Regions from separate parts of the Streptomyces sp. NPDC046215 genome, predicted to be linked through region 1. Evidence: predicted binding sites of a transcription regulator. Region 1 holds the regulator's gene; the other holds the start of a gene.
What was found. The regulator HrcA, encoded in region 1, represses chaperone genes, less so after heat shock. The targets are predictions, from matches to a motif close to TTNGCACTCNGNNNNNCNGAGTGCNAA.

Region 1 (11,586 bases):
GCTCGATGTCGATGCGCGCGCCGTTGCGGTCGTGGACGCTGTCCAGGGGCAGCTGGACGGCGCCGGGAGCGTCCGTGGGGGCCGGGCGGCTGAAGGTGCGGACGACGCCGGCGAACGGGTCGGTGACCGTGAAGACGCCGTCGGGCCTGCCGTCCCACTCCATGGGCATGCGGGGGCCCTTGACGGGCAGGACCGGCTCCCCCGGCTTCGGGACGGGGTAGACGAGGCGCATGCCGTCGGCGGCGACGAACACCACGCCCTCGGCGTCGAGCTGGACGCGCTCGTCGAGCGTGGAGGCCCACGTCGGGCCGAACCAGCCGCCCGCCCGGTACGACGACAGGTGTGTCCGTTCGAGGACGAGCGGCAGGGCGCCCGGCAGGGTGACGTCGGTCTGGGGCAGCATCATGGCGCCGGTGGCGACGTCGATCGGGTCGCGGCAGCCCTTGATGTTCGCGGTGGGCCGGCCGGCGGCGCCTTGTTCGAGGAGGTTGGGGCGGGCGCCCCGCATCAGGGGTGACATCTGCCCGCCGAGTCTGACGCTGTTCTTCGCCAGGCCGCCGAAGCCCCCGAACGCACCGCCGACGATCATGCCTTCCTTGGCGGCGTGGTTGATGTCGTCCAGGCTCACGCCGTCCTGAAGGCCGGTGCTGATCTTGAGGGTCTGGGCGACGGCCAGGTTGACGGTGACGGACTCCACGCCGCCGAACGCCGCCGAGATGACGGTCGCGGCGACGACTTCGGCCACGACGGTGGAGATGCTGACGCCCACCGCGGCGCCCAGCTCGATGATCGCCGCCGCCGCGCTGGCGGACGCGGCCGTCGAGAGGCCGGCGGTGAGCCAGGCCAGGCCGACACCGGCCACGATGACAGCGGCCTGGATGCTGATCTGGGTCCACAGCTTGTCGGTCGCGTCGTCGATGGCGGCGGCGAGCTTTTCCAGCGCATCGGCCATCTCGCGGGCGGCCTTCGGGATGTCGTAGAGCCAGCCCTTCTCCCCCTTGGCGGCGTAGCGGGCCCAGAAGATTTCGAAGGCGTCGATCGCCTCACCCTTGTTGTTGTGGATGAGGGAGGTCGCCGTGTTGTTCACCGGCGTGCGGATCTTCTCCACGCTGTCGGCGAAGGTGTTCCAGGCGGTGGCGGCCTTCCGCAGCTTCCCCGGGTCGCCGTCCGGCCATTTGAGGCCGAGCTTTTCGAGGATGTTCTTGGCCTCGTCCTCGATGCTCACTTGGCGCCCTTGCCGTCGGCTCCCTGGGGGGCCTTCTTGTTGAACATGCCCGCGATCAGGGCGTCGTTGTCGACGTGGCCGTCCGCCATGTCGAGCATCGCCTCGTGGATGCTGACCAGGCCCAGCACGAGGGTGCCGGTCGCCTGCTCGATCTCCTTCTGCCGCTTGGGGTACTCGGTGGCGAACTTTTTGACGGAGTCGTCCTCGCCCCACGGCTTGCCCAGGCCGTCCAGGGTAGTGATGAGCTTGGTGAGCGCTTCGCTCAGTTTGACGCTCTGCGTGTGGAAGACCGGCGCGGACGCCTTCAGGTCCGCCGTCTTGATGTCCAACACTTTGCCACTGTCACGGCCGTCGCCCACGGCTCGCCTCCCCCACCGAGGTCCCGACTATCCACCGTCAAAAATAGTGGATTGTCGATCACCGATCGGTCGCAGCCAGGCGAGTCGCGAACAAAGTCGGGCGCAGGGCCTGTGGCCTTGGACACGCCGCGGGCGGTCCGGCCTTGCACCCGCCGCGGGCGGGACCCGGGGCCCGCCGCTGGGGAACGAGCGCGCCGACGCCCACTCCCCCGTGGTCGGCGTCGGCGCTTTGTGCTGGTCACAGCATCCGACGGCCGTCCACGCGCCGCCATAGGAAGAACTCCCTACTCATGGCACCAGGCCCGCCTGCCGGGCCAGCGACACCGTCGAGACCCGGTTGTTGGTGCCCAGTTTGCGGTAGATCTTCTCCAGGTGGCGGTTGACCGTATGGGGCGAGATCGTGAGGCGGCGGCCGATCACATCGGCCGTCAGCCCCTCCGCGAGCAGCCCCAGGACCGTCTGCTCACGCGGCGTCAGGCCGTGCCCCTCGGTGGGGAGCACCAGGCCGGTGGACAGCGCCCGCAGCCGCCGCAGCTCGCGCACATGGCTGTCCGCGCTGATGAGCAGCGGCTGTATCCGCGTGGCGAACGCGAGCTCGCGCGCACTGAAGTCCGACCCCTTCCGGCCCAGGGACACCGCGCGCAGCGCACCGCCGTCGGACGGCAGGGGCAGGCCCAGTTGCTGGTTGGTGCCGTAGTCCCGGCGCGCCTCGCTGGAGCACTCCAGGTGGCGCCAGAGGTCGCAGAGCTGGTTCATGGACACCGGGCTGCGGTGCCCGTCGGCGAGGTAGCCGACCAGCGGGTGCTGCTGGCCCACCCGGCGCCGGACCAGGGCGTCCACCCCGTCCAGCGACTCCGGCGCCCAGCCCTCCGCCTGCCCCAGCCGCCTCGGCACCTGCATCCTCGCGAAGATCACGGTGCTGCAGCCGAACGCGTCGAGCAGGTGCGCCGCGATCAGATGACCCAGCGACTCCGGGTCGTTGTTCTCGAGTACCGCGACGACGAGGTCGAGCATGCGCTCGTAATCCCGGGTGTGAAGCTGCGACATGAGCAATGCATCCCCAAAACGGCCTACCTTGAGCCGACGCCCCGCCCCCCGGCCGGATACCTCAGGACCAGCGGCCCGTCCGTCCCAGCAGCAGCGCCGTCGCCGCCGTGCCCGCCGTGGACGTGCGCAGGACGCTCGGGCCCAGCCGGTACGGCCGCGCGCCCGCCTCGGCGAACGCGGTGAGCTCCTGGGGCGAGACGCCGCCCTCGGGGCCGACGATGAGCACGATGGTGCCCGTCGCGGGCAGCTCCGCCGTGGCGAGCGGCGCGCTGGAGCCCTCCTCGTGGAGGACGGCCGCGAACGCGGCGTCGGCCAGCAGCGTGGCGACCTGCTTGGTCGTCATCAGGTCGGCCACCTGCGGGAATCTCAGCCGCCGGGACTGCTTGCCGGCCTCGCGGGCCGTCGCGCGCCACTTGCTCAGCGACTTCGCGCCGCGCTCGCCCTTCCACTGGGTGATGCAGCGCGCCGCCGACCACGGGACGATCGCGTCGACGCCCGTCTCGGTCATCGTCTCCACGGCCAGCTCCCCGCGGTCGCCCTTGGGCAGGGCCTGGACCACGGTGATGTGGGGCTCCGGCAGCGGCTCGGAGCGGACGGAGGTGACGGCGACGTCGAGGCGGTCCTTGCCCTCGACGGCGGCGACGGTGCCGGACGCGCCGGTGCCCTCGCCGTCCGTCAGGACGATGTCCTCGCCGACGGTGAGCCGGCGGACCGAGACCGCGTGCCGCCCCTCGGGGCCGGAGAGCGGGAAGACGGTACCGGGGAAGACACCCGTGAGGGCCCCCTCCTCGACCAGGAAGACCGGCGCTGTCATGACTCGCTCCCTCGCAACTCAACTCCTCGCGACCCGTCGCCCGGCGCCTCGCCGGTCAGCGGCTCGCCCTGCGGCGCGGCGCCGTCCCGCTCCGCGCCGTCCTGCGTCAATGTCCTGCGCGCGGCGTCGAGTTCGGCGGCCAGCAGCTCGACGAGCCGGCCCGCCGGAAGCTCGCGCGCCAGGCGGTGCCCCTGCCCCGCCCACAGGCTCATGGCCTGCGGGTCGCCCGCCGCCGCGGCCGCCTTGCGCAGACCGGCCGTCAGGTGATGGACCTGGGGGTACGCGGCGGGGGCGTACGGGCCGTGCTCTCGGATGAAACGGTTCACCAGGCCGCGGGCCGGGCGGCCGGAGAAGGCGCGGGTCAACTCCGTACCCCCGTACAGCGGATCGGTCAGCGCCTGCTTGTGCAGCGGGTGGGCGCCGGACTCCGGGCAGACGAGGAACGCGGTGCCGAGCTGCGCGGCGCCGGCGCCGGCGGCGAGCACGGCCGCTATCTGCGCACCGCGCATCAGACCGCCCGAGGCGATCACCGGCAGGTCCACGGCCGCACGGACCTGGGTCAGCAGGGACAGCAGGCCCACGCCCGCGCCGTCCGCGTGCGGGTCGTCGCGGTGGGTGCCCTGGTGGCCGCCGGCCTCGACGCCCTGGACGCACAGCGCGTCCGCGCCCGCGTCCCGGGCGGCCTCCGCCTCGGCGACCGAGGTGACGGTCACGACCGTCACCGTGCCGGCCCGGGCGAGCGACTCCAGCGCCTTCGGGGACGGGCAGCCGAACGTGAAGGAGACCAGGGGGACCGGGTCGTCGAGGAGGATCGCCAGCTTGGCGTCGTAGGCGTCGTCGCACGCCTGGTGCGGGTCGCCGAGCGGCGTGTCGTACCAGGTGGCCTCACCGGCGAGCTGCTCGGCGTAGACCGCGACGGCGGCCGGGTCGGCGGCGGGGGGCTGCGGCATGAAGAGGTTCACGCCGAAGGGCTTGGCCGTACGGGCGCGGAGCTGCTTGATCTCCTCGTACATCGCGGCCGGCGTCTTGTACCCGGCGGCGAGAAACCCCAGGCCACCCGCCTCGCAGACCGCCGCGGCCAGCGCCGGCCCGGAGCCGCCGCCGGCCATGGGGGCCTGCACGATCGGATACCGGGACAGGCCGGTCAGCGCGGAGGCCCCCCTGGATTCAAAAGCCATGACCACATCGTGTCACGCCCCGGGCACGCGGCCGAATCGAACGCGAAGGCCGCACGGGCCCCGACATGCGGAAGCCCGGCCGGGGTGTGCCCCGGCCGGGCTTCATCACGTCTGGCATCAGCGGCCGTTGCGCCGACATGCGGTCACTCCGGAGGAGTCAGGCGCCTACCGTCCGTTGAACGCGTCCTTCAGTCGCGAGAACAGCCCCTGCTGACCCGGCTTGAACTCGCCCATCGGTCGCTCCTCGCCGCGCAGCTTCGCGAGCTGGCGCAGGAGGTCCTCCTGCTGCGGGTCGAGCTTGTTCGGGGTGATCACCTCGACGTGGACGACCAGATCGCCGCGGCCGCCGCCCCGCAGGTGCGTCACGCCGCGCTGGTGCAGCGGGATCGACTGCCCGGACTGGGTGCCCGGCCTGATGTCGATCTCCTCGATGCCGTCCAGGGTCTCCAGCGGCACCTTCGTGCCCAGGGCCGCGGCCGTCATCGGGATGGTGACCGTGCAGTGCAGGTCGTCGCCCCGGCGCTGGAACGTCGAGTGCGGGGTCTCGTGGATCTCCACGTACAGATCGCCGGCGGGGCCGCCGCCGGGGCCGACCTCGCCCTCGCCCGCCAGCTGGATGCGGGTGCCGTTGTCGACACCGGCCGGGATCTTGACCGTCAGGGTGCGGCGCGAGCGGACGCGGCCGTCGCCGGCGCACTCCGGGCACGGGGTCGGCACCACGGTGCCGAAGCCCTGGCACTGCGGGCACGGCCGGGAGGTCATGACCTGGCCGAGGAAGGAGCGGGTGACCTGGGAGACCTCACCGCGGCCGCGGCACATGTCACAGGTCTGCGCGGAGGTGCCGGGGGCCGCGCCCTCGCCGCTGCACGTGGTGCAGACGACGGCGGTGTCGACCTGGATCTCCTTGGTCGTGCCGAAGGCGGCCTCGTCCAGGGTCACTTCGAGACGGATCATGGCGTCCTGGCCGCGGCGCGTCCGCGAGCGCGGGCCGCGCTGCGAGGACTGGCCGAAGAACGCGTCCATGATGTCGGAGAAATTGCCGAAGCCGGCACCGAAGCCGCCCGCGCCGCCGCCACCGCCGCCGGACGCGGAGAGCGGGTCGCCACCGAGGTCGTAGACCTGCTTCTTCTGCGGGTCCGAGAGCACCTCGTAAGCGGCGTTGATCTCCTTGAACCGCTCCTGCGTCTTCGGGTCCGGGTTCACATCCGGGTGCAGCTCGCGGGCGAGACGGCGGAATGCCTTCTTGATCTCGTCCTGCGAGGCGTCACGCCGTACGCCCAGGACCGCGTAGTAGTCCGTGGCCACTTACGACTCCGCCAGGATCTGTCCGACGTAACGTGCCACTGCGCGTACCGCTCCCATCGTTCCGGGGTAGTCCATGCGGGTCGGTCCGACCACGCCGAGTTTGGCGACTGCCTCGTCGCCCGAACCGTAGCCGACGGCGACGACCGATGTGGAGTTCAGGCCCTCGTGAGCATTCTCATGGCCGATTCGCACCGTCATGCCCGAATCCTTGGCTTCGCCGAGCAGCTTGAGCAGCACGACCTGCTCCTCCAACGCCTCCAGCACCGGCCGGATCATCAGGGGGAAGTCGTGCCCGAAGCGGGTGAGATTGGCGGTGCCGCCGATCATCAGCCGCTCCTCCGTCTCCTCGACCAGGGTCTCCAGCAGGGTCGCGAGGACCGTCGTGACGGTTCCGCGGTCCTCCTGCTCGAAGGACTCGGCGAGGTCCTGCACCAGCTGCGGCACATCCGCGAAGCGGCGCCCGACGACCCGGCTGTTGAGCCGCGCCCGCAGATCCGCGAGCGAGGTCTCCCCGATCGGCGCCGGGCAGTCGACCATGCGCTGCTCGACCCGTCCGGTGTCCGTGATCAGTACGAGCATGACGCGGGCGGGAGCGAGCGAGAGCAGCTCCACGTGGCGCACGGTCGAACGGGTCAGCGACGGGTACTGCACCACCGCGACCTGCCGGGTCAGCTGCGCGAGCAGCCGGACCGTGCGGCCCACGACGTCGTCGAGGTCGACGGCGCCGTCGAGGAAGTTGTGGATGGCGCGCCGCTCCGGCGTCGACAGGGGCTTGACGCCCGCCAGCTTGTCGACGAAGAGGCGGTAGCCCTTGTCGGTCGGGATGCGGCCGGCGCTCGTGTGGGGCTGGGCGATGAAGCCCTCGTCCTCCAGCGCGGCCATGTCGTTGCGCACGGTGGCCGGGGAGACGCCCAGCCGGTGCCGTTCGGTGAGGGCCTTGGAGCCGACCGGCTCCTCGGTGCCCACGTAGTCCTGGACGATGGCGCGCAACACTTCGAGCCTGCGTTCGCTCAGCACCGCGCACCTCCAGTCCAGCCGTCTTACGGTTCCCGGGCCCTGGCACTCCATGGTCACGAGTGCCAGATCCCTCCAGCCAGTGTACGGCCGGGCACCACGGACAGGGCAAGAGCCGTCCCCCCGCCGTGCCCTCCGCACGGCGGCCGGGCGGGCAACCGTACCGCGCTCCGGCTAGCGTCCGGGTATGGACAGCCATGAGGCGGCAGCACGTTGGGAACGGCTCGCGCCAGGGGTCGCGCGCCGCAGAATGCCGGTGTGGGACGCGACGATCGGGGTGATCGCCGGGGGGACGGAGCTCCTGCTCGTGGACACCGGATCGAGCCTGCGGGAGGGCGCGGAGGTCCGGCGCGAGGTGCGGGAGCTCTTCGGCCGGGACGTGACGCATATCGCTCTCACCCACCCGCACTTCGACCACGTCTTCGGGACGGCCGTCTTCTCCGGCGTGCAGGTGTACGGGGCCGTGGGCCTCGGCGAACTGCTGCTGCGCGAGGGCGAGGCGCTGTGCCGGGACGCGGTGCGCCACGGCCTCGACCCGGAGGCCGCCGCCAACGCGGCCGAGCTGCTCGTCCGGCCCCACCACCCGGTCTCCGGCGAGCTCACCCTCGACCTCGGCGGCGGCCGGCAGGCGCTGCTGGCCAACGTCGGCCCGGGCCACACCGCCCACGACCTGGCCGTCCTCGTCGCCGGCTCCGGCGGGGCGCCCGAGGTGGTCTTCTGCGGCGACCTGGTCGAGGAGTCGGGTGAGCCCCAGGCGGGCCCGGACGCCGTGCCCCGGCAGTGGCCGGCGGCGCTGGACCGGTTGCTGGAGCTCGGCGGGGAGGACGCGGTGTACGTGCCGGGGCACGGCGCGGCGGTCGACGCCGCCTTCGTCCGGGCGCAGCGCGCGGAGCTGGCGGCGCGCTCCGGCGTGTCGTGAGCCGGTGCCGTGATGCTCTCCTCGGAGGCCCCGACGTGATCCACAATGTCCCGCATGCGCAGCAGAGAGTTCGGACCTGATCTCACCCCGCCCTGGCTGTGCCTCCCCGGGGGATGACCCCCGGCCCCCCAGCCGCGACACACACGCTGCCCTCACAGAATGGCCGACATGCGCAGCAGAAACTACGGACCTGATCTCACCCCGCCCTGGAAGAAGAGCACCCCGGCCCCCGAGGTCGCGGCCGAACCCGACCTCGTCGTCGAGGAGGTCACCACGGGCTTCTGCGGGGCGGTGATCAGGTGCGAGAAGACGGCACAGGGGCCCACGGTCACCTTGGAGGACCGCTTCGGCAAGCACCGCGTGTTCCCGATGGAGCCGCGGGGCTTCCTGCTGGAGGGGCGGGTGGTCACGCTCGTCCGGCCGAGCGCCCAGGCCCCCGGTGCGCCGCGGCGGACCGCCTCGGGCTCCATCGCGCTCCCCGGGGCGCGGGCGCGGGTGGCGCGCGCCGGGCGCATCTATGTGGAAGGGCGCCATGACGCGGAGCTCGTGGAGCGGGTCTGGGGTGACGACCTGCGCGTCGAGGGCGTCGTCGTGGAGTACCTGGAGGGCGTCGACGACCTGCCGGCCGTCGTGCGCTCCTTCGCCCCGGGGCCGGACGCGCGGCTGGGCGTCCTGGTGGACCACCTCGTACCGGGCTCGAAGGAGTCCCGGATCGCGGCGGCGGTGACGGGCGAGGACGTGCTGGTGGTGGGCCACCCGTACATCGACGTGTGGGAGGCGGTGAAGCCGTCGTCGGTGGGCATCGCGGCGTGGCCGCGCGTCCCGCGCGGCCAGGACTGGAAGACGGGCGTCTGCCGGGCGCTGGGCTGGCCGGAGAACACGGGGGCCGCTTGGCAGCGGATCCTGGGGTCGGTGCGGTCTTACAAGGATCTTGAGCCGGAGCTTTTGGGGCGGGTGGAGGAACTGATCGATTTTGTGACGGGGCCGACGGGCTAGCGGGGGGGGCGCCGGGCTGGGTCTGGAATGCGGACGTGTCCAGGGCCACGCCCAGCATGTCGAGGGGCACGGGCTCACCGAACTTGCTGATGCAGCGGGTACACAGCCATTGCGCGTCAGTTCACCCGAACAGGTAATCAGTCCACCAGATCCCGCACCACCGCGTCCGCCAGCAGTCGCCCCCGCAGCGTCAGCACCGCGCGGCCCTCCTCGTACGGGCCCGCCTGGAGCAGGCCGTCGGACAGCGCCCGCTCGGCGGCCTTCGCCCCCGCCGGCTTCAGCAAGGACAGCGGGCACCCGTCCAGCAGCCGCAGCTCCAGCAGGATCCGCTCGACCCGCTGGTCCTCCTCCGGCAGGATCTCGCGCCCCGCGCCCGGGGAGCGGCCCTCGCCGAGCGCCTGCGCGTACGCGCCCGGGTGCTTGACGTTCCACCACCGCACGCCCCCCACGTGCGAGTGCGCCCCCGGTCCCGCGCCCCACCAGTCGGCGCCGCGCCAGTAGAGCTCGTTGTGTCGGCAGCGGCCCGCTTCACCGGTGGCCCAGTTGGAGACCTCGTACCAGTGGAAGCCCGCGGCCGTGAGCATGTCCTCCGCGATGAGGTAGCGGTCGGCGTGGACGTCGTCGTCGGTCATGGGCACCTCACCGCGCCGGATGCGGCGGGCGAGCTGGGTGCCCTCCTCGACGATCAGCGCGTACGCCGAGACGTGGTCGGGGCCCGCGCCGATCGCGGCGTCCAGGGAGGCCCGCCAGTCGTCGTCCGACTCGCCCGGGGTGCCGTAGATCAGGTCCAGGTTGACGTGCTCGAAGCCGGCGGCCCGCGCCTCCGCGACGCATGCCTCGGGGCGGCCGGGGGTGTGGGTGCGGTCGAGGATCTTCAGGACGTGCTGCCGGGCGCTCTGCATCCCGAAGGAGACGCGGTTGAAGCCGCCCTCGCGCAGCTCGGCGAGGTAGCGGGGGTCCACGGACTCCGGGTTGGCCTCGGTGGTGATCTCCGCGCCCTCGGCGAAGCCGAACTCGTCCCGGATGGCGCCCAGCATCCGCACGAGGTCGGCGGCGGGCAGCAGCGTGGGGGTGCCGCCGCCGACGAAGACGGTCTCCACGGGTCGCGGGTCCTCCCCCAGCACCTTGCGCGCGAGGCGGATCTCCTCCACGAGCGTCTGCGCGTAGTTGTCCCGGGAGGCCAGGGCCCCGCCGGAACCGCGCAGCTCGGTCGCGGTGTAGGTGTTGAAGTCGCAGTATCCGCAGCGTGTCGCGCAGTACGGCACGTGCAGGTAGAACCCGAGCGGCCGCTGCCCGGCGCCCGTCAGGGCGTGCGGGGGCAGGGCCCCGTCCTCGGGCACGGGTTCGCCGTCAGGCAGTACGGAAGGCATGGGTCCATTGTCCGGCATCGGCCGGGGGTTCCCGGCCGACGGCCGCCTCAGCGCTCCCGGGAGCCCGAGTACATCTCCTCGATCAGGTCCTTGTACTCGCGCTCGACGACCGGCCGCTTGAGCTTCAGGCTCGGGGTGAGCTCGCCGTGCTCGACGTCCAGGTCGCGGGGCAGCAGCCGGAACTTCTTGATCGTCTGCCAGCGCTGGAGGCCCTCGTTGACCCGCTGCACATAGCCGTCGATGAGCTCGACGGTCTCCTTGGCGGCGACCACCTCGGCGTACGGCTTGCCGCCCATGCCGTGCTCCCCGGCCCAGACCATGAGCGTCGGCTCGTCGAGCGCGATGAGGGCGGTGCAGAAGTTCCGGTCCGCGCCGTGCACCAGGACGTTGGAGACGAACGGGCAGACGGCCTTGAACTGGCCCTCGATCTCGGCGGGGGCCACGTACTTGCCGCCCGAGGTCTTGATCAGGTCCTTCTTGCGGTCGGTGATGCGCAGGTAGCCGTCGGGCGACAGCTCGCCGATGTCACCGGTGTGGAACCAGCCGTCGGACTCCAGGACCTCGGCGGTCTTCTCGGGCAGCCCGTGGTAGCCGGCCATGACGGCGGGGCCGCGCAGCAGGACCTCGCCGTCGTCGGCGATCCGGACCTCGGTGCCGGGCAGCGGCTTGCCGACCGTGCCGGTGCGGTAGGCCTCGCCGGGGTTGACGAAGCTGGCGGCGCTGGTCTCGGTGAGGCCGTAGCCCTCCAGGATGTGGATGCCGGCGCCGGAGAAGAAGTAGCCGATCTCCGGGGAGAGGGCGGAGGCGCCGGAGACACAGGCGCGCAGCCGCCCGCCGAACGCCTCGCGGATCTTGGCGTAGACGAGCGCGTCGGCGACCTTGTGCTTGGTGGCCAGCCCGAAGGGGACGGTCCGGCTGCCGGTGCGCTGGAAGTTGTCCTGCGAGACCTTTGCGTACTCCCGGGCGACGTCGGCGGCCCAGTGGAAGATCTTGTACTTGGCGGCGCCGCCCTCGCGGGCCTTGGCCGCGACGCCGTTGTAGACCTTCTCGAAGATGCGGGGCACGGAGCACATGTAGGTGGGCCGGACGACCCGGAGGTTTTCGACGATCTTGTCGACCCGGCCGTCCACGGCGGAGACGTGGCCCGTGCTGATCTGGCTGACGGTCAGCACCTTGCCGAAAACGTGGGCGAGCGGCAGCCACAGGTACTGCACGTCGCTCGTGACCACCAGGCCGGTGGCCTGGATGGCGCGCGCCATGTAGGACCAGGCGTCGTGGGGCAGCCGTACGCCCTTGGGCCGCCCGGTGGTGCCTGAGGTGTAGATCAGGCTGGCGAGCTGGTCGGCGCGCAGGGCCTTG
Region 2 (11,586 bases), on a different contig from region 1:
TGAGCATGATGATGCGGGCGCCGGGGTCCGCGGAGAGCAGCCGGCGCACCGTCTCCACACCGCCGAGCCCGGGCATCCGTACGTCCATCAGAATGAGGTCCGAACGATCGGCGCCCCAGCGGCGGAGGACTTCCTCGCCGTTGGCCGCCGTCGTCACACGCTCGACGCCGGGCACGGTCGCCACCGCACGGCGGAGCGCCTCTCGGGCAAGCGGGGAATCGTCGCAGACGAGGACGGATGTCATGACCGTCCTCCGCAGCTGATGCGCGTCACCTTGAGCCTCCAGGCTGGTACTGATCGTCACCTGTGCGATCGACGGCTCCATGGCCAGTTCGGACATCTGCCCGACTGCTTCATCCGTCAACCGCCTCCGCCCTCTCAACGACGGTCACCCGAAAGAGTTACGGGCTCGGTCGGCCACCTTCGGCACTCTACGTGAGGGCTCGGACACGGAGCAGGGCGCATTGGGGGCGCCCTTGGCGGCGCTCACGCTATGCCCCATTTGCCCACGCAGCGCGGTTTTTCTTCCCATTTGCTGGTGTCTATGACTAGATTCGCAATCAGTCATATTTACATCTGCTTCTACAGCGGGTGTATCGGCACCAGGCAGTGCGTCCGCATCAGATCGCTCGTGCCGGGGCGTCGCCGCCGGTCACCACACCGGCGGAGCGCCTCCGGCGGATCGCTTCGAGGGGATAGCAATGGCAGATTTCTCCCGGCTTCCCGGCCCCAACGCCGACCTGTGGGACTGGCAGCTCCTGGCGGCGTGCCGCGGCGTCGACAGTTCCCTGTTCTTCCACCCCGAGGGCGAGCGCGGCGCGGCCCGCAGCGCCCGTGAGACCTCGGCGAAAGAGGTGTGCATGCGCTGTCCCGTCCGTGCGGAGTGCGCGGCGCACGCGCTGGCCGTGCGGGAGCCCTACGGCGTGTGGGGCGGCCTCACCGAGGACGAACGCGAGGAGCTGATGGGCCGCGCGCGACACCGGGTCATCGCCGTGAGCGGTACGTGACGCCTGCGGCGATGCCACGTTTCGAGGGCCCGGTGCACCACCGCTGCGCGGCGGTGTCCTCAATCTCCCCCAGCTACCGCTGGGAGGTGCCCCCAGACGGGCTGATTCGGCTGAGGCTGAGCCACATCAGCCCGTCCGGCGCTTGAGGACGCGCCCGCAGGGCGCTCGCCGCCGCAGGCGGCAAAATGACAGAGCCCCGGCCGGCAAGGCCTACCGCGCGGCGGCCGTCGCCAGACGGTCCAGCATGGCCGCCACGGCCGGTACCCGGGCCAGGTCCGGGAGCGTGAGGGCGACGATCTCGCGGTGCACCACCGGCTCGACCGGCACGATCCGGGCGCCCTTGGGGCGGACGGACTCCAGCGCCAGTTCGGGCATCACCGCGACCCCGAGGCCGGCCCCGACGAGCCCGAACACCGCCGGGTAGTCGTCGGTCGCGAAGTCGATCCGCGGGGTGAAGCCCGCGCTCTCGCAGATCTCCACCAGGTGCCGGCGGCACCGCGGGCAGCCCGCGATCCACGGCTCCCCGGCCAGCTCCGTGATCCCGATCCGCTCCGCGCCGGCCAGCCGGTGCCCCTCCGGCACGACGCCGATCAGGCGGTCCGTCAGCAGCGGACGGACGACCAGGTCCTCCCATTCGGGGCCGACCGCGGGGTCCGCGCCGCGCACCTGGGGGTAGCGGAAGGCCAGCGCGATCTCGCAGTCGCCGTCGCGCAGCATCTCCACCGAGCGCGGGGGCTCGGCCTCCACCAGGGAGACCCGGGTGCCCGGGTGCGCGGCCCGCATCTCCGCGAGCGCGCTGGGCACGAGCGTCGAGCTGCCGCTGGGGAACGACACCATCCGCACGCGGCCCGCCCGCAGCCCGGCGATCGCGGCGATCTCCTCCTCGGCCGCGGTCAGCCCGGCCAGGATCCCGGAGGCGTGCCGGACCAGGGCCTCACCCGCCTGGGTGAGGCGCATCTCCCGGCCGGTGCGGATGAGCAGCGGGGTGCCCGTGGACTGCTCCAGCGCCTTCATCTGCTGGCTGACGGCCGGCTGGGTACAGCCCAGCTCCCGCGCCGCCGCGGAGAACGAACCGGTGGCGGCCACCGCGCGCAACACCCTCAGATGACGAGCCTCGATCATTCTTCGAGCATAAGGCCCCCTTGGGGCACCAACGAAATATCCCTTCACTCCTTTGAGTGTTCGCCGCTAGCCTTTGCCCATGCACTTGCTCTCCGTGAACGTCGGCCGCGCGAAGACCGCGGACCGCCCCGGCTTCGAGGCCGGTATGGACACCGGTATCGACAAGCGCCCGGCCGACGGCCCGGTGGCCGTCACCGCCCCCGGCCCCTCGGGCGCCGGCGGCAGCGGACTGGCCGGGGACACCATCGTCCACCTGCGCCTGCACGGCGGCGACGACCAGGCCGTCTACGCGTACGCCCGCGAGGATCTGGACCGGTGGGAGCGGGAGCTGGGCCGCACCCTCCCCCACGGCGCCTTCGGGGAGAACCTCACCACCAGCGGTGTCGACGTCAACGGCGCGCTCATCGGAGAGCGCTGGCGGATCGGCGCGGACGTGCTGCTGGAGGTGAGCGCGCCCCGCACCCCCTGCCGGACCTTCGTGGGCTGGCTGGGCGAGGAGGGCTGGATGAAGCGCTTCACCCAGGCCGCGGCCCCCGGCGCCTACCTTCGGGTGATCGAGCCCGGGGAGATCCGTGCGGGTGATCCCGTCTCGGTCGTCCACCGCCCGGATCACGCCGTGACGGTTTCCTTCCTCTTCCGTGCCGCCACCACCGAACGGGCCCTGATGGCGGACGTTTTGGCAGCTGGTGACGCCCTTTCGGACAGAATGCGCGACCGGGCCCTGGCCTACCGGGCGAGCCGGTGACGGTGGCCGGAGAGGCGTCCTGTCTGCGCAACCGATCGTCACGGGACGCCGCAGGGCTCTAACGTGCCTGTATGACGACTGTATTGATCACAGGGGCAACCGCCGGGATCGGCGCCGCGTTCGCCCGCAGGCTGGCGGGCGAGGGCCATGACCTCGTGCTGGTGGCGCGCAACGAGCAACGGCTCGGCGAGCAGGCGACCGAACTCCACGACCGGCACGGCGTCGAGGTGGAGGTGCTCAGCGCGGACCTGTCCGAGGACAAGGGCATCGAGGCGGTGGAGGCCCGCCTCCGCGACACCGCGCGTCCGGTGCACCTGCTGGTCAACAACGCGGGCTTCGGCAACAAGGGCCGCTTCCTGGAGGTCTCGACGGCCGACGAGCTGAAGATGCTCAAGGTGCACTGCGAGGCGGTGCTGCGGCTGACGACGGCGGCCACGGAGACGATGCGCGAGCGGCGCCGGGGCGCGGTCATCAACGTCGCGTCGGTGGCGGCGTTCGTGCCGCGCGGCACGTACGGGGCGAGCAAGGCGTGGGTCGTGCAGTTCACCCAGGGCGTGGCGCGCGACCTGGCCGGCAGCGGGGTGCGGCTGATGGCCCTGTGCCCCGGCTTCGTGCGGACGGAGTTCCACGAGCGGGCCGGCATGGGGACGGACAACGTGCCCGGCTGGCTGTGGCTGGACGCGGACAAACTCGTCGGCGCGGCGCTGCGGGACCTGGGCCACGGCAAGACGCTGTCCGTGCCCGACCCGCGGTACAAGGCGATCACCGGTCTGATGAAGCTGGCGCCGCACCGGGTGGTGTCGCGGGCGTCGTCCACGACGGGCCGTAAGTACGGGCCGAAGTAAGCCCGGAAACCGGAAGCAGGAAGCCGGAAGCAGGACAGCGGAAAGGCCGAGGCCCGGCGCCCCCGGAAGGGTGCCGGGCCTCGGCCCTTTTCGGCTTTTCAGCCCGGTACTGCCTTAGTGGGAGTGACCGTGGCCGTGGCCGGCGTCGGCCTCTTCCTCGGCCGGCTTCTCGACGACCAGGGTCTCGGTCGTGAGGAGCAGCGACGCGATGGACGCGGCGTTCTCCAGCGCGGAGCGGGTGACCTTGACCGGGTCGATGACGCCGGCCTTCACCAGGTCGCCGTACTCGCCGGTCGCGGCGTTGAAGCCCTGACCCTTGTCGAGCTCCGCCACCTTGGCGGTGATGACGTAGCCCTCGAGGCCGGCGTTCTCGGCGATCCAGCGCAGCGGCTCGACGGCGGCGCGGCGGACCACGGCGACACCGGTGGCCTCGTCGCCGGTCTTGTCGAGGTTGCCCTCGAGGACCTTGACGGCGTGGACGAGCGCGGAGCCACCACCGGAGACGATGCCCTCCTCGACCGCGGCGCGGGTCGCGGAGATGGCGTCCTCCAGACGGTGCTTCTTCTCCTTGAGCTCGACCTCGGTGGCCGCACCCACGCGGATGACGCAGACGCCACCGGCGAGCTTGGCGAGGCGCTCCTGGAGCTTCTCGCGGTCCCAGTCCGAGTCGGTGGACTCGATCTCGGCCTTGATCTGGTTGACGCGGCCGACGACGTCGTCGTGGCTGCCGCCACCGTCGACGATGACCGTGTCGTCCTTGGTGACGGTCACGCGGCGGGCGGTGCCCAGCACGTCCAGACCGGCCTGGTCGAGCTTGAGGCCGACCTCCTCGGCGATGACGGTGGCACCGGTGAGGGTGGCCATGTCGCCGAGCATCGCCTTGCGGCGGTCACCGAAGCCGGGGGCCTTGACGGCCACGGCGTTGAAGGTGCCACGGATCTTGTTGACGACGAGGGTGGAGAGCGCCTCGCCCTCGACGTCCTCGGCGATGATCAGCAGCGGCTTGCTGGCGCCGGCCTGGATGACCTTCTCCAGCAGCGGCAGCAGGTCCTGGATCGAGGAGATCTTGCCCTGGTGGATGAGGATGTACGGGTCCTCCAGGACGGCCTCCATGCGCTCCTGGTCGGAGACCATGTAGGGCGACAGGTAACCCTTGTCGAAGGCCATGCCCTCGGTGAAGTCGAGCTCCAGGCCGAAGGTGTTGGACTCCTCGACGGTGATGACACCGTCCTTGCCGACCTTGTCCATCGCCTCGGCGATGAGCTCGCCGACCTGCTTGTCCTGGGCGGACAGGGCGGCGACGGCGGCGATGTCGGACTTGTCCTCGATCGGGCGGGCGGTCGCGAGCAGCTCGTCGGAGACGGCCTTGACCGCGGCGTCGATGCCCTTCTTCAGGGAGGCCGGGGAGGCGCCGGCGGCGACGTTGCGCAGACCCTCGCGGACCAGCGCCTGGGCCAGCACGGTGGCGGTGGTGGTGCCGTCACCCGCGATGTCGTTGGTCTTGGTCGCCACCTCCTTGACGAGCTGGGCGCCGAGGTTCTCGTACGGGTCGTCGAGCTCGACCTCGCGGGCGATCGTGACACCGTCGTTGGTGATGGTCGGGGCGCCGAACTTCTTGTCGATGACGACGTTGCGGCCCTTGGGGCCGATCGTCACCTTGACCGTGTCGGCCAGCTTGTTGACGCCACGCTCGAGGGCGCGACGGGCGTCCTCGTCGAACTTCAGGATCTTCGCCATGGGTTGCTTCAAGTCCTCTCAAACGAACTACGCCCCGGGCGCCCGGGTGTTTAGACGCGGGAACCAGGGGCGCAGATCACATCAAACGGGGTTCAGTACTGATCCGGGGAGCGACCCCCGGACCCCCGGCTTTTACTTCTCGACGATCGCGAGAACGTCGCGGGCCGAGAGGACGAGGTACTCCTCGCCGTTGTACTTCACCTCGGTGCCGCCGTACTTGCTGTAGAGCACGACGTCGCCGACGGTAACGTCGAGCGGAAGACGGTTGCCGTCCTCGAAGCGGCCCGGGCCCACGGCCAGGACGACGCCCTCCTGGGGCTTCTCCTTCGCGGTGTCCGGGATGACCAGGCCAGAGGCCGTGGTCTGCTCGGCGTCGAGCGGCTGGACCACAATGCGGTCCTCGAGCGGCTTGATGGCAACCTTGGAGCTGGCGGTCGTCACGATCCGACCTCCCCCTTCGGAGATCTCACGGGGTTAACTGTCTGAGGTGGCGACCTGTGCGGAACCGTCGTCGCGGGTGCCGGATCTGCGTGTCGCCTCGTTTGGCACTCCCGGGTGGAGAGTGCCAACGGAGCCGAGACTATGACGCGGTTAGCACTCGGTCAAGCGGAGTGCCAATTCGCTGTGCGCCGCGCGCCTCGTTTCCACCCCCTGGGGTGGCGTTCCCGGGCGGGCCGCGGCGCGGCGCAGGGGTGGATCTTCCCGCGCGCCGCCGGGGGTAACCCTTCGCCGGACGGGTCATTCGCCGGGCAGGTCATTCGCCGGGCAGGTCAGAGGTAGTCCTCCAGGCGGGCCACGGTGTAGCCCTGCGCCTGGATGCTGCGCAGCATGTTGGTGACCATCTTGGTCATCGAGGTGCCCTTGAGCTCCTGCGGACCGCGGAAGTGCGCGAGGACGATGTCGCCGGGGCGCAGCCCGCCGCTCTGCGCGTAGCGCATGTCGTTGATCTGCATCGTCACCTCCCACAGCACGACGGCCTTCACCCCGCAGCTCCCGGCCGCGGTGAGCGTGGCGTCGTTGTAGTTGCCGTACGGCGGCCGGAAGAGGGCCGGACGGGTGCCGAACCGCTTTTCCAGGGCGTCCTGCTGCCCGCAGATCTCCCGGCGCTGGGCCTCGGGCGCGAGGGTGCGCAGGTTGGGGTGGGAAAGGGTGTGGTTGTGGACACCGTTCGCGGCCGCCTTGCCGCCGGGGGCGTCGCGGAGGCCGCCGAAGTAGCCGTAGCCGCTGCCCGCGCGGGCGATGTCGTCGGTGAGGAACATCGAGAAGGGCAGCTTGAGCTCCCGGGCCATCTTCACGAACTCCGGGTCCTTCTCGGCCCCGTCGTCGATCGTCACGAAGACGACCTTGTCCTTGGTCGGCACGCGCCGCACGACCAGCGGCGCGCCGCCCTCCTTCACCTCCCGCGTCATCCGCGCCGCGGGCGGGGCCGGCGGTGCGGCGAGCGGTTTGTCCAGGCCCCAGCGGCGGTAGGCGCCGTCGTCGGGGGCGGTGGCCCGCGCGGCGGGGGACTCCGTGCGGGCGGAGGCTCCCGCCTTGTCCGCTCCGGCGGGGGAGTTCGCACCGGAGCCCGAGCACCCGGCGAGCAGGCCGGCGAGCACGGCGGCGGCGGACAGGGGGGCGAGGGCGGCCCGGAGGCGGCCGGATATCGGCGTGAGCACCCGCCCGATTGTTGTGCATGCGTTCGAAGAGACGGAACGCGGCCGCCGTCCCGCCGGCGGGTGCCCGGCGGGACGGGCCGGCGGCTACCCGGGCCGCACGGCCGCGCAGGTGCGGTCGGCGGCCGGGAGGGCGGCCAGGGCCAGGAGCGCGGCGAGCGCCCCCGCACCGGCCAGCCCCGGGGTGAGCGAAGCGCGCGGCGGGGGCGCGCGGGAAGGGCAGGCGGGCGCCGCGCTCGGCGGGCCCGCCCGTCGGCGAGAATGAGACACGTGCCCGCACCGAACCCGCCCGCCGACGCCGCCGAGCCCACCGCGGCCTTCGCCGCCCTCCTCACCGACGAGGGCCGCAGGCTCCTCGCGGACCTGCGCGACCACGACCCCGCCCAGGAGCTGGCCACGGCCACCCGGCTGCGCCGCGAGCACCCCGCGGAGCTGGTGTCCGCGGCGCTCGGGCAGGCCCGGCTGCGGCAGCGCGCGGTCGCGAAGTTCGGGACCGAGGACGCGTTCCGCATGTTCTTCACGCCCAACGGCGTCGAGCAGTCGACGCGCAAGTCCGTGGCCGAGTACCGGGCCCGGCGCTTCGCCGCGCTCGGCGTCCGCCGGGTCGCCGACCTGTGCTGCGGCATCGGCGGTGACGCGATCGCCCTGGCGCGGGCCGGGATCTTCGTCCTGGCCGTCGACCGTGACCCGCTGACCTGCGCGGTCGCCCGGGCCAACGCCGAGGCGCTCGGCCTCGGCGACCTGATCGAGGTGCGCTGCGCCGATGTCGCCGAGGTCGACACGTCCTCGTACGACACCGTCTTCGTGGACCCCGCGCGGCGCGGCGGCCGGGGCCGGATCTTCGACCCGGAGGCGTACTCGCCGCCGCTGTCCTGGGCGGTCGGTGCGGCGCGGACGGCCCCGCACGCCGCGCTGAAGATCGCGCCCGGGGTGCCGCACGAGGCCGTTCCCGCCGAAGCGGAGGCCGAGTGGATCTCGGACGGCGGAGACGTGAAAGAGGCCGTGCTGTGGTTCGGCACGGCGCCAGGCGCCTACCGGGCGACGCTGCTGCCGGGCGGCCACTCCCTGGTGGGCCGGGGGCTGCCCGACCCGGCCGTGCGGCCGGTGGGCCGCTACCTCTACGAGCCGGACGGCGCGGTGATCCGGGCGCATCTCGTCGCGGAGTTCGCCGAGGAGGTCGGCGGCGGGCTGATCGACGAGACCATCGCGTACGTGACCTCGGACGACCTGGTGGAGACGCCGTACGCGGCGGCGTACGAGATCACCGACGTGCTGCCGTTCCACCTGAAGAAGCTCAAGGCGCTGCTGCGGGAGCGGAAGGTCGGCGTGGTCACCGTGAAGAAGCGCGGTTCGGCGGTCGAGCCGGAGGAGCTCCGCAAGAAGCTGAAGCTGGAGGGGAAGAACTCCTGCACGATCCTGCTGACGCGGGTGGCGGGTGCCCCGACGATGCTGCTGGGGCACCCGGCGCGGGTGTGAGCGCTCAGACGGGTGGGACGAGGGTGAAGTAGCGGTCGAGGACGGTCTGATCGCCCGCCACCCTGAGCCGTTCGCCGACGGGGATCCGCTGCCAGAGGAAGAGCATCAGGTCCGACGCGGTGCCGGACAGCTCGACGTCCCAGCCGCCGTCCTCGCCTTCGGTGAGCCGGACGTCGCCGCCTTCGAAGTGTGCCGTCCAGCGGCCCGGGCCGTCCGTCTGCCGGAACCGGAAGCGCTCCCCCGTGCCGTCGGGGGCCTGCTTCCACGCGCGCCGGGCCGGGGCCATGACGGTGAGCGTGTGGTGCACGGCGTCCGCCGCCAGCTCGGCGTCGACCGGCCGGGGGGACGCGCCGACGGTGCTCTCGGCGTCCCACCGGTGGACGGCCACCTCGATGGTCTGCACCCGCAGCCAGAACGCGACGCTGCGCTCCGCCGACCACGTCCACACCGCCTCGCTCCCGGCGCGGCTGCCGAACAGCGCCTCCAGGGCCCGCGCGCCGTCCGCGAACCAGGCGATCAGCTCGCCCGTCAGCGGCTCCCGTCCGGGCGGCCCCGGCAACGGCCAGCCCTCCGGGTCCGTGGGAAGCCGGAAGACGGTGAGGTCGGCGGTGTCCGGGGGCTCCTGCAGCCGCTCCCGGACGATCAGGCCGACGTACCGGTGGATCCCGCCCAGGTGCAGGGTCAGGTCGGCCACGGACCAGTCGGGGCAGGACGGCACGGTCGGCGCTCCGCCGATGTCCGCGGCCTGCCGGATCGCGTCTTCGAACGCCTGGGCTTCGCGACGGAAATGCGGTAGGTAATCCATGATTTCACCCTGCCCTCACACTCGGGAGCGATGCGTGCAGGCTACAGGTGCGCCGGGCGAGTACCCTGAACCGGCCATTCCAGGCCCCTTGTTCACTCCTGTGCCCGAATAGTGGCTGTCGAGGTCGGTCAACTCGTGTTGACCTTGGGGGACTTTGCCCGTCTCCAGAAAGCGACAGCCGTCTCATGAATCCGATGCGTTTCCGCGCCGCCGGAGCCACCGCCGTCGCTCTCCTGCTGACCGCCGGTGCGGTGGCGGTCGCCGCGCCCGCTTCCGCCAAGGCCCACACCCTGACCCTCGGGGCCGTCACCCCGAGCGCGCAGGCCCGGTCGGCCGTCGCTGTCGGTCTCACCTACATCTGTGACACGGGTTCCGACGTCGACATCGTCACGGCCGTGACCGGCCCGGTCCGGGGCGGCAAGGCGGCCGTCGCCGCCGTCACCGTCCCCAACAGCCGGCTGACCTGCGATTTCGCGGAGCACTCGCTGGCGCTCACGCTGCGGCCGCTGTCGGGCAGGTTCGCCGCGGGCGACCGTGTGCACGTGACCACGGGCTTCTCCGCGGCGGACGGCGCGCTCTTCGGCGCCGTGGAGAAGTCCGCGGTGCTCTGACCGGCGGTCTCAGCCGGCCGGGAGGGGGTTCTCGCGCAGCCAGGTCAGGACCTGCCGGGCGTGCTGGTCCGGCGGGAAGATCGGGTAGAAGGCGTGCTCGATCTCCCCGTCGCGGACGATCAGCGTCAGCCGTTTGAACAGCGTCAGCGACCCCGCCCGGAACGTGGGGAGATCCAGCGCGTCCGCCAGGCGGCGGTCCGGGTCGGAGAGGATCGGGAAGGGCAGACCGAGCCGGTCGGCGAACTCCCGCTGGTAGTCCCCGTCCTGGCTGGACAGCCCGAACACCCGCGCCGCGCCGGCGTCGGTCAGCTCCTGGTGGTGGTCGCGGAATCCGCAGGTCTCGGGGGTGCAGCCGCGGGCGCCGGGGATGGCGTTCCAGCCCTCCGGCAGGTCGGTGTCCGGGCGCCCGGCCAGCGGGTAGATGTACAGGACCGTCCGTCCGGTGCCCAGCGCGTCGAGTACGACCGTGCCGCCGGTGGTGTCGCCCAGTTCGATATGCGGCAGCTTCAGACCGGGGAGGTGGTCGGCCGCGCCGTCGTCCTCGGGTACGGGCAGACCGGGGGGCAGTTGGCTGTAGTCGTGCATCGTCTCTCCTGCGTCGTCGGGCGGTCGGGCGGCGCTGTTGCGGTAGGCGGCCTCGCGCAGCTGCGCGGCGAGGGCCGCCCGGCGGGCGGTGAGCCCGTCGATCCGTGCCGTCAGCTCGTCGATAACCTCGCGGTACCCGGCCAACGACGCCGGGCAGTCGTCGGCGTGCGCGCTGCCGGCCGTCAGACAGTCCAGGAACGGCCGGGTGCGCTCGACGGGGATCCCCAGCAGGCTGAGGGTCTTGATCTCCCGCAGGAGCCGTACGTCGCCCTCGCCGTAGTCGCGGTAGCCGTTGGCCAGCCGGGCGGGCGTGATCAGCCCGAGCGATTCGTAGTACCGCACCGCTTTGACCGTCACGCCGGCGCGGTGCGCCGCTTCCCCGATTCGCATTCCGCCGCCGTGCATGTCCCGAACGGTAGACCTTGCCCTTGGGGGGAAGGTCAAGGCAGGTAGTCCTTGAGTTCCTCTGTCTCCAGGGTGATGGCGACCGGGTGGGGGAGCTTCACGGTATCTCCGTACGCATGCGTCCTGCGGTTCCGGTACTTCCCGTCCTGCGGCTCGCTGTAGACGGTGAAGGTGCAGGCTCGCCGGTCGACCCTGAGGTAGACCGGGATGCGGGCTTCGGCGTAGCCGTCACGCTTCTCCCCGCGGTCGCGCCGGTCCGTATCCGGGTCGCGGGGCGTGATCTCCACCGTCATCAGGACGTCCGTCGGATCGGGCCACTCGTCCTGCCTCCCGCGGAAGTGCTTCCGTGGTGCGAGCGTGCCATCCGGGATCGAGCGGCCCTTGCCGCCGTCCTCGACCCTCAGGCGCCGTTCCCGATACAGCCACAAGTCAGGGCGCAGCCGCAGGCACTGCTCTACGAGCCACATAGCGATGTCGTCGTGATCCCCGTCCGGCACCGGCTTGACCTCAAGCTTTCCCTTGGTGAATTCCAACTTCACGCCCTCCGGGGCGGTCCGGGCGAGCTCCTCGAAGTCCGCTGCCGACATCTGCGC

Region 2: groES (co-chaperone GroES) is a predicted target of HrcA. The motif match lies at 6,048-6,074, and genes of this name have one in related genera.

What each region holds. Positions count from the first base shown of each region.
Region 1 is NZ_JBEYZW010000059.1:3,594-15,179, reverse strand. It holds gene ABZ951_RS23440 (DUF6531 domain-containing protein) at 1-1,225, opposite strand, end outside; gene ABZ951_RS23435 (hypothetical protein) at 1,222-1,584, opposite strand; gene ABZ951_RS23430 (LuxR C-terminal-related transcriptional regulator) at 1,873-2,631, opposite strand; gene ABZ951_RS23425 (16S rRNA (uracil(1498)-N(3))-methyltransferase) at 2,693-3,445, opposite strand; gene ABZ951_RS23420 (nitronate monooxygenase) at 3,442-4,623, opposite strand; gene dnaJ (molecular chaperone DnaJ) at 4,789-5,928, opposite strand; gene hrcA (heat-inducible transcriptional repressor HrcA) at 5,929-6,945, opposite strand; gene ABZ951_RS23405 (MBL fold metallo-hydrolase) at 7,130-7,861, shown strand; gene ABZ951_RS23400 (DUF3097 domain-containing protein) at 8,030-8,857, shown strand; gene hemW (radical SAM family heme chaperone HemW) at 8,995-10,227, opposite strand; gene ABZ951_RS23390 (long-chain fatty acid--CoA ligase) at 10,275-11,586, opposite strand, start outside.
Region 2 is NZ_JBEYZW010000023.1:33,781-45,366, reverse strand. It holds gene ABZ951_RS13080 (response regulator transcription factor) at 1-244, opposite strand, end outside; gene ABZ951_RS13075 (WhiB family transcriptional regulator) at 702-1,007, shown strand; gene ABZ951_RS13070 (LysR family transcriptional regulator) at 1,218-2,129, opposite strand; gene ABZ951_RS13065 (MOSC domain-containing protein) at 2,209-2,874, shown strand; gene ABZ951_RS13060 (SDR family oxidoreductase) at 2,946-3,719, shown strand; gene groL (chaperonin GroEL) at 3,834-5,456, opposite strand; gene groES (co-chaperone GroES) at 5,589-5,897, opposite strand; gene ABZ951_RS13045 (polysaccharide deacetylase family protein) at 6,227-7,114, opposite strand; gene ABZ951_RS13040 (hypothetical protein) at 7,199-7,381, opposite strand; gene ABZ951_RS13035 (methyltransferase domain-containing protein) at 7,382-8,587, shown strand; gene ABZ951_RS13030 (maleylpyruvate isomerase family mycothiol-dependent enzyme) at 8,592-9,392, opposite strand; gene ABZ951_RS13025 (hypothetical protein) at 9,578-10,003, shown strand; gene ABZ951_RS13020 (MerR family DNA-binding transcriptional regulator) at 10,013-10,993, opposite strand; gene ABZ951_RS13015 (Uma2 family endonuclease) at 11,029-11,580, opposite strand.